Regions from separate parts of the Subtercola sp. RTI3 genome, predicted to be linked through region 2. Evidence: predicted binding sites of a transcription regulator. Region 2 holds the regulator's gene; the other holds the start of a gene.
What was found. Region 2 encodes HrcA, which represses chaperone genes, less so after heat shock. Its sites were predicted from a motif close to TTNGCACTCGNNNNNNNCGAGTGCNAA; they were not measured.
Positions count from the first base shown of each region.

Region 1: groES (co-chaperone GroES) is a predicted target of HrcA. The motif match lies at 2,321-2,347, and genes of this name have one in related genera.

Region 1 covers NZ_JASJXO010000007.1:22,426-26,503, forward strand. The annotation lists gene QN358_RS04415 (ABC transporter substrate-binding protein) at 1-922, opposite strand, end outside; gene rarD (EamA family transporter RarD) at 1,026-1,940, opposite strand; gene groES (co-chaperone GroES) at 1,940-2,236, opposite strand; gene QN358_RS04430 (class I SAM-dependent methyltransferase) at 2,378-3,565, shown strand; gene QN358_RS04435 (hypothetical protein) at 3,612-4,078, opposite strand, start outside.
Region 2 covers NZ_JASJXO010000017.1:33,140-37,217, reverse strand. The annotation lists gene QN358_RS08670 (DUF1990 family protein) at 1-150, shown strand, start outside; gene hemW (radical SAM family heme chaperone HemW) at 152-1,369, shown strand; gene QN358_RS08660 (DUF4870 domain-containing protein) at 1,400-1,813, opposite strand; gene QN358_RS08655 (DUF4870 domain-containing protein) at 1,862-2,272, opposite strand; gene hrcA (heat-inducible transcriptional repressor HrcA) at 2,385-3,407, shown strand; gene dnaJ (molecular chaperone DnaJ) at 3,462-4,078, shown strand, end outside.

The DNA.
Region 1 (4,078 bases), on a different contig from region 2:
AGTCATCGCTTGCCTTCACGCCCGGGTTGGTGAACTGCGCGCCGGCGATGTCGACGTTGGTGTACGTCGGGTCGATGACACCGTAGTTGCCGTCAGAACCGTAGAACTTCGTGAAGTCGAAGCCGGCGGTCTTGAACTCGGGAACGATCTGCTTGATCTGGTCGAACGAGATGACGACGACAGCGTCGGGCTTCGGTGCGAGCGTTGCGCCCACCTCTGCCGAGAAGCTGGTGGCCTTCGGGTCGAAGCTGGTGTCAGCCACAATGGTTCCGCCGCCATCGGTGATGGCCTTCGTCACGTTGTCGTGCAGGCCCTGGCCGTACGAGTCGTTCTGCCAGAGGATCGACACGTTCGTCGCGCCGTCTTTCAGAACCTTCTGGCCGAGCACGCGGCCCTGCAGAACGTCAGACGGTGCCGTGCGCCAGTAGAAGTTGTTCGAGTTGTAGGTCGAGAACGTCGGCGACGTATTGGCGGGTGAGATCTCGACAACACCCGCTTTCGCGATCTGGTCGATGACCGTCAACGACACACTCGACGACTCAGCGCCGATGATGGCCGAGACGTTGCTCGCCAGAAGGCTGGTCACCGACTGGGTGGCGATGTTGGTGCTGGTGTCGCCCGAGTCTTTCTGCGTCACGTTCACGGTGATGCCGACGTTCGCCGCGTTGATGTCTGCTGCGGCGAGGTTGACAGCCTCGATGGCGGGCGGCCCGAGGGTTGCCAGTGATCCTGTCTGTGGCAGGATCGTGCCGATGTTCAGCGTCAGACCGGTACCTGCAGAGCTGCTGCTGCTGGTTGTCGATCCACCCGATGCACAACCGCTCAAGACAAGTGCGCTGGCGCCAACGAGTGCGATGGCGCTGAGTGCTGTCTTCAGTGATCGTGAGCGGGGAGCACGCGGTGCCCGAATAAATTCGCTCATGTTACTCCTAGTCGAAATGTGATGAGAACAAAGCTGCGAGCAGCCTGCCTACCCTGTGAGATTAGCCCGAGAATGCACCCAGATGAATACAGCGGCGTTACATCTATGTAACGAGCGCCCGGGGGCGACGCGCACGCACGAGGTCGACGGTGAGCACAATGAGGGCGATCCACACGATGGCGAAGCCGGCGAGGCGCTCGGGGGGCATGGGTTCGCCCAGGATGAACACACCCACCACGAACTGCATTATCGGTGTGAGGTACTGCACGAAACCGAGGTAGACGAGCGGCATGCGCTTCGAGGCCGACGCGAAAAGCAGCAAGGGAGCGGCCGTGACGACACCGGCCCCGACGAGGCCTGCCGTGTGCCAGCCGCCCTGCGAGGCGAACGTCAGCCCTGTGGTGGCCCCGACCACGCTGAGCTGCACGATCATCAGCGGTGCCAACCAGAGCGACTCTAGCGTGAGGCCGTTGATGGCGTCGATGCGGGGGCCGACCTGCTTCTTCAGCAGACCATAGGTACCGAACGACCCCGCAAGGATGAGCGAGATCCACGGAATGGCGCCGTAGCCGATGGTCAGCACCACCACGGCGAGGAGGCTGATGCCAAGGCTCACCCACTGCAGCATCCGGAGCCTCTCGCGCAAGATGAAGACGCCGAGCAGAATCGTCACGATGGGATTGATGAAGTAGCCGAGCGATGCCTCGAGAATCTGGCCGCTCGTGCTGGCGATGACGTACGTCTGCCAATTGATGTAGATCAGAACGCCGGCGAGGCCCATGACCAGCACGAGCCGGGGCTGGCGGAAGACGGCGAGAAAACGCGGCCAGCCGCGCACGACCGTGAGCAGCACGGCGCAGACGGCGAGCGCCCAGATCACCCGCCAGGCCACGATCTCGAATGCGTTGGCGGGCGCAAGCAAGACGAAGTAGAGCGGCAGCAGGCCCCAGATGAGGTAGGCCCCGAGGGCATAAAAAAGCCCGGACCTACTCGGCCCGGGCTTTTTCAGTGAACTCACTATCGAACGATAACAGCCAGCACGTCGCGAGCCGAGAGTACGAGGTACTCTTCGCCGTTGTACTTGACCTCGGTTCCGCCGTACTTCGAGTACAGAACCTTGTCACCGACCGAAACGTCGAGGGGCACGCGGTTGCCGTTGTCGTCGATGCGACCGGGGCCGACGGCTTCGACGACGCCCTCTTGAGGCTTCTCTTTGGCCGTGTCAGGAATGACGAGACCAGACGCGGTCGTCGTTTCTGCTTCGACCTGCTTGATGACGATGCGATCTTCGAGCGGCTTGATGGAGACCGACACTGTTGACCTCTTCTTTCTTCGGTTCAAAAGTCATGTTTTTGGCACACTCACACTGAGAGTGCTAATAGAAGTTTAGGGGGGTTTCTAGCACTCGGTCAACCTGAGTGCCAATGCGTGACGGCTCACGTCTAAACTGACGAGGTGTTGAGAACCGAGCTCGAAACCCTGATGACGGCCGAGGGCTTGCGGCTGCTCGACTCGCTTCCGCCGTACACGACGGGCACCAATATCGTGCGCTCCGTGGCAGATCTGCGAAAGACCGGGCACTCCGCCGCCCTCGTCGGCGCAGTCATGACCCAAGCCCGGCTGCGCGCCAAGGCGGGCGCGAAGTTCGGCGAGTTCGCCGGGCGCATGCTGTTCACCGACGCGGGCCTCGAACAGGCCACCCGGCTGAACGTCGCCGCGCTGCACGCGGGCCGCTTTCGTGCGGCGGGCCTTCACCGTGTGGCCGACCTCGGCTGCGGCATCGGCGCCGATGCGCTCGCCCTCGCCGCACTCGACATCGACGTCACCGCGGTCGAACGTGACGAGGTCACGGCCGCCATCGCGGCGTACAACCTCGCTCCCTTTCCCAGTGCGAGCGTTGAACAGGGCGACGCCGAGGCATTCGACGTCTCGCGCGTCGACGCGGTGTACCTCGACCCGGCCCGCCGAACCGCCGGCCACAACAACACTTCGCGCCTCACCGACCCGAACGACTTCAGCCCGTCGCTCGACTTCGCGTTCGCACTGGCTGAACGGATGCCCGTGGGGGTCAAACTCGGCCCCGGGCTCGATCGCGCTCTACTGCCGGCCGAGGCCGAGGCGCAGTGGGTCTCCGTCGACGGCAGTGTGGTCGAGACGGGGTTGTGGTTCGGGGCACTGGCCCGCCCGGGCATCCGGCGCTCGGCGCTCGTGATCACGGCGAACTCGCATGACGAGCTGACCGCGGGCGCCGACAGCGACGACGTCGAACCGGGGCCGCTCGGTGAGTACCTCTACGAGCCCGACGGCAGTGTGATTCGAGCCCGACTCATCGGCGACCTGGCTCGGTCGCTCGATGCGCGAATGGTGTCGTCGCAGATCGCGTACCTCACGGCAGACGAGCACCGTGCCACTGCGTTCGCGACGGCGTTTCGGGTGCGGGAGGTGCTGCCCTACACGACCGCTGCGCTGAAGCGCGAGCTGCGGGCACGAAAGATCGGCGCGCTCGAGATCAAGAAACGTGGTGTCGACGTCGACCCGGCGCTGCTGCGACCGAAGCTCGCGCTGTCGGGGCCCGAGTCCGCGACGCTCTTCATCACGCGCATCGACGGGAAGCACGTGGCGATACTCGCCGACCGGGTGTGACGCAGAGCCGAGGCCCCGCACCACACCCGCGTCAACAACGCTGTGATCAGTAGGAGTAGGTGCTCGAACTGGACGCGCTCGCAATAATGACGATCAGCACAGTGATCAGAACGATCGACAGCAGAATACCGAAGAAACCGGTGATGATCGCGGTGAGCCAGAAGCCCTTCGCGGCCGGCTCTTTTTTCATTCCGACAAACCCGAGCACCACCGCTGCGACTGAGAAAATGAACCCGCCGATGCCATAGCTGATGAACGAGATCAGAATGCCGACGATGCCCACGATCATGCCGATGATGCTCAGAATCGGCGTCTTGCCTGCCGTCGGCGCCGCATAGCCGATGGGCGGCGCACCGTATGCCGGAGCACCGTACGCAGGAGCGCCGTAGTTCGGCGTGGCGGCGGGAGCGCCGTAGTTCGGCGCGGCAGCCGGGGCACTGTAGGCCGGGGGCGCAGGAGGCGCAGGAGGAACAACACCGTACGTCGGCGGCGCGACGGGGGGCGCGACCGGGG
Region 2 (4,078 bases):
CGCCACGATGACGGCTCGGTGTGGGTGGTCATCCGGAGCTTCTCGAAGCCGTCGACCTGGCTCTACCGTCTCGGCACGCCGCTCGTACGCTGGCAGCAGCGCAAGGCCACGAAGCAGTACCTGCGCGCCCTGCTGCCCGCCCGGGCCTGACGTGGGCAGCGCGCTTCCGCTCGGCGACCCGGCGCCGCTCGACGGGCTGTTGCCCGCGGGCACGGCTGACCAGTCGCTCGGGCACCCGTTCGGTGTCTACCTGCACGTTCCGTTCTGCCGTGTTCGCTGCGGCTACTGCGACTTCAATACCTACACCTCGACCGAGCTTCGCGGTGCAAAACAGGTCGACTACGCCGGCCAGGCCGTGCTCGAGGTACACCAGGCGGCGCACGTGCTGGCCGCCTCGGGTGTCGAGCAGCGACCCGTGTCGACCGTGTTCTTCGGCGGAGGCACGCCCACCCTGCTGCCGAGCAGCCAGCTCATCGAGATGCTGCGGTCGGTCGATGAGGCCTGGGGCCTCGCGCCGGGCGCCGAGGTGACCACCGAGGCCAACCCCGACTCAGTGGATGCCCGTTACCTCACTGATCTCGCGGCCGCCGGGTTCACCCGGGTGAGCTTCGGCATGCAGTCGGCCGTTCCGCACGTTCTGCAGACCCTCGATCGCACGCACGACCCCGAGCGGGTACCGCAGGTGGTCGAGTGGGCGCGCGACGCGGGCCTTCAGGTCAGCCTCGACCTCATCTACGGCACGCCGGGCGAGAGCCTCGACGACTGGAGCCGGTCGCTCGACGCGGCGCTTGAGATCGCCCCCGACCACCTCTCGGCCTACGCACTCATCGTCGAGCAGGGCACCAAACTCGCCCGCCAGATTCGATCGGGCGTCTACCCCGAACCCGACGACGACCTCGAAGCCGACATGTATGAGCTGGCGGATGCCCGGTTCGCTGCCGCCGGCTACGAGTGGTACGAGGTGAGCAACTGGTCGCGCGGCAACCAACCTTCCCGCCACAACCTCGCGTACTGGCAGGGCCACGACTGGTGGGGAGTGGGCCCGGGTGCCCACAGCCACGTCGGCGGCACCCGCTGGTGGAACGTGAAGCACCCCGCGGCCTACGCCGACCGTATTCTGGCGGGTCACTCGCCGGCGGCCGGCCGGGAGTCGCCCGACGCCGAGGCGCGTGAGGTCGAGCGCATTCTGCTGCTCGCACGCATCCGCGGCGCCCTCACGACGGCCTCACTCGCGCCGGGACCGCGCCGCGAGGTGGCCGGGCTCATCGCCGACGGCCTCGTGAACGCACAAGCCGCCCTCGCCGGGTCGATCGAGCTGACCGTGCGGGGGCGGCTTCTGGCCGATGCCGTGGTGCGGCGCCTCACCTGAGGATGAGCGCTGCGACCGCAGCCGACGTTGCTACTTGACGAACTGGATCGCACACCACTTCGGGTAGACATAGAGCTCACCCTTGTTGGCCGCGAGGGCAGCCATGATGCTGAAGATGATGCTGATGATGCCGGCGGCGATCAGCACGACGACACCGATGATGACGATCGACAGGATGCTGCCGATGACATACGCGATGAGCAGCGTGATCTGAAAGTTCAGCGCCGTCTTGGTGTGGTCGCGGATGAACTCGCCCCGGTCTTTCAGAACCAGGTAGCCGATCAGGGCGGGCAGGAATCCGAAGATGATGCCACCGACGTGGATCAGTGTCGCCCACAGGCGCTGGTCGCTCGGGCTGAGGGGCGGCTGAACCGCGTACCCGGCGGGGCCAGAGGGGGGCGGGGGAGCCGGAGGCCCGACGGGAGGGGGAACTTCGCTCGACATTGTGACGCCTTTCGTTGGTTGCGACGATCTTACGAGAAGTGGGCCGGGCTACTTGATCCAGCGAAAATTGACGGGATACCGATAGCTGCCGCCACCGTTCACCCGAACGCCGCCGACAATGGCGAAAACCAGGTTCACGATCACGACCGCCCAGATGATGAGGCCGATCAGCAGGCCGATGATCCAGCCGAAGACGGGTATGAGGCCGAGCACGCCGGCCACGATGTTGCCGACCACGATGATGCCGGTGACGTTGATGGTCCAGTTCAGGGCTTCGGTACTCTCCTGCCGCACCAGCGTGCCGCGGTCTTTGAAGACCAGGTAGATGATGAGGGCCGGGATGAGCGGAATGATGTTGCCGAAATGAGAGAGGGAGGCCCAGAGCTTGTCGTCGGCAGACGAGAGTGCGGGCTGGCCGGCAGCCGGCTGATATGGCGGGGTACCGTTGGAGTTCGACATAAGCACAAGATACTGCTCGTCAACCGGGTTGAGCAATGATTTTTACTCAGCGTGTGGCGATATATAATTGGCACTCTAGATACCTGAGTGCTAGGCGGAAGGCGGCAACACAGTGGTCTCTGAACGCAGCCTCGAAGTGCTCAGAGTGATCGTGCACGACTACGTGGCCTCTCGCGAACCGGTTGGTTCGAAGTCGATCGTCGACCGCCATTCGTTCGGTGTGTCGGCCGCCACCATTCGCAACGACATGGCGCTTCTCGAAGAAGAAGAGCTCATCGTCGCGCCGCACACATCGTCTGGCCGCATTCCCACCGACAAGGGCTACCGGCTCTTCGTCGATCATCTGTCTGGCCTGAAGCCGCTCACACCCGCGCAACGCCAGGCAATCGAGACGTTCTTGGGGTCCTCCGTCGACATCGACGATGTGCTTGCCCGCACCGTTCGACTACTCTCGCAGCTCACCCAGCAGGTGGCGCTCGTGCAGTACCCCTCTCTCTCGCAGGCGAAAGTGCGGCACATCGAGCTCGTGGCTCTCACGCCCGTGCGCCTGCTCACGGTGGTCATCACCGACACGGGCCACGTCGAGCAGCGCATCGTCGAACTGCCGACCGGCATCGACGACGAGTTCCTGGTCACGCTGCGTTCGCGGGTGAATCACGCTGTCGCGGGGTTCGGCCTCGACGAAGCGGCTGCAGGCCTGCTTGCCTTCGCCTTGCAGTTCACGCCGCCAGAGCGCCTCTCGGTCGACGTGATCGTGGCCGCACTCGTCGAACAGGTCACGGCGAACCGGCAGGAGAAGCTCATCATCGCGGGGGCTGCGAACCTGGTGCGCACCGAGGGAGACTTCGCCGGCAGCATCCTGCCCGTTCTCGAAGCTGTCGAAGAGCAGGTGGTGCTGCTCCGCCTGTTCAGCGAGATGCAGGCAGACCAGCACGGCATGTCGGTGAGCATCGGCCGCGAGAATGCGTCGTTCGGGCTCGCCGAGACCTCCGTGCTGGCGAGCGGCTACAGCTCGGTCGGTGGCCAGGTGGCGCGGCTCGGCGTGCTCGGCCCCACCCGCATGGACTACTCCACCAACATCGCGGCCGTTCGTGCCGTGGCGCGTTACCTCTCGAAGAGCCTGGGCGAGTCATAAACAGGCGAATCGTGAACTTTCTGATGCAATTCCCGAACAAAGGAGAAGCCCTTCGTGGCTGACCATTACGACGTGCTCGGCGTCGAGCGAACCGCTAGCACCGACGAGATCAAGAAGGCGTACCGCAAGCTCGCCCGAGAACTGCACCCCGATGTGAATCCGAGCCCGGATGCCCAAGAGAGGTTCAAGTCGGTGACGCACGCGTACGACGTGCTGAGCGATCCCGGGCAGCGCCAGAACTACGATCGCGGCCCGCAGGCCGGTTTCGGTGGCGCTGGCGGCGGAGCCCAGGGCTTCGGCGGTTTCGGAGACATCTTCGAGACCTTCTTCGGCGGCCAGCAGGGTGGCCAGCGCGGCCCCCGCTCGCGCGCCGAGCGCGGCCAAGACGCTCTGCTGCGCGTCGAAGTCGACCTCAGCGAGGTCATCTTCGGCACCCACCGCGACCTCGAGGTCGACACCGCCGTGCTCTGCGAGACCTGCAACGGCAGCTGCGCCCAACCGGGCACCCACGAAGTGACCTGTGACATCTGCCACGGCAGCGGCCAGATCTCCCGCACGGTGCGCTCGCTGCTCGGCAACGTGATGACGAGTTCGCCCTGTGGCACCTGCCGCGGCTACGGCACGGTCATCCCCGCACCCTGCGTCACCTGCCAGGGCCAGGGCCGTGTTCG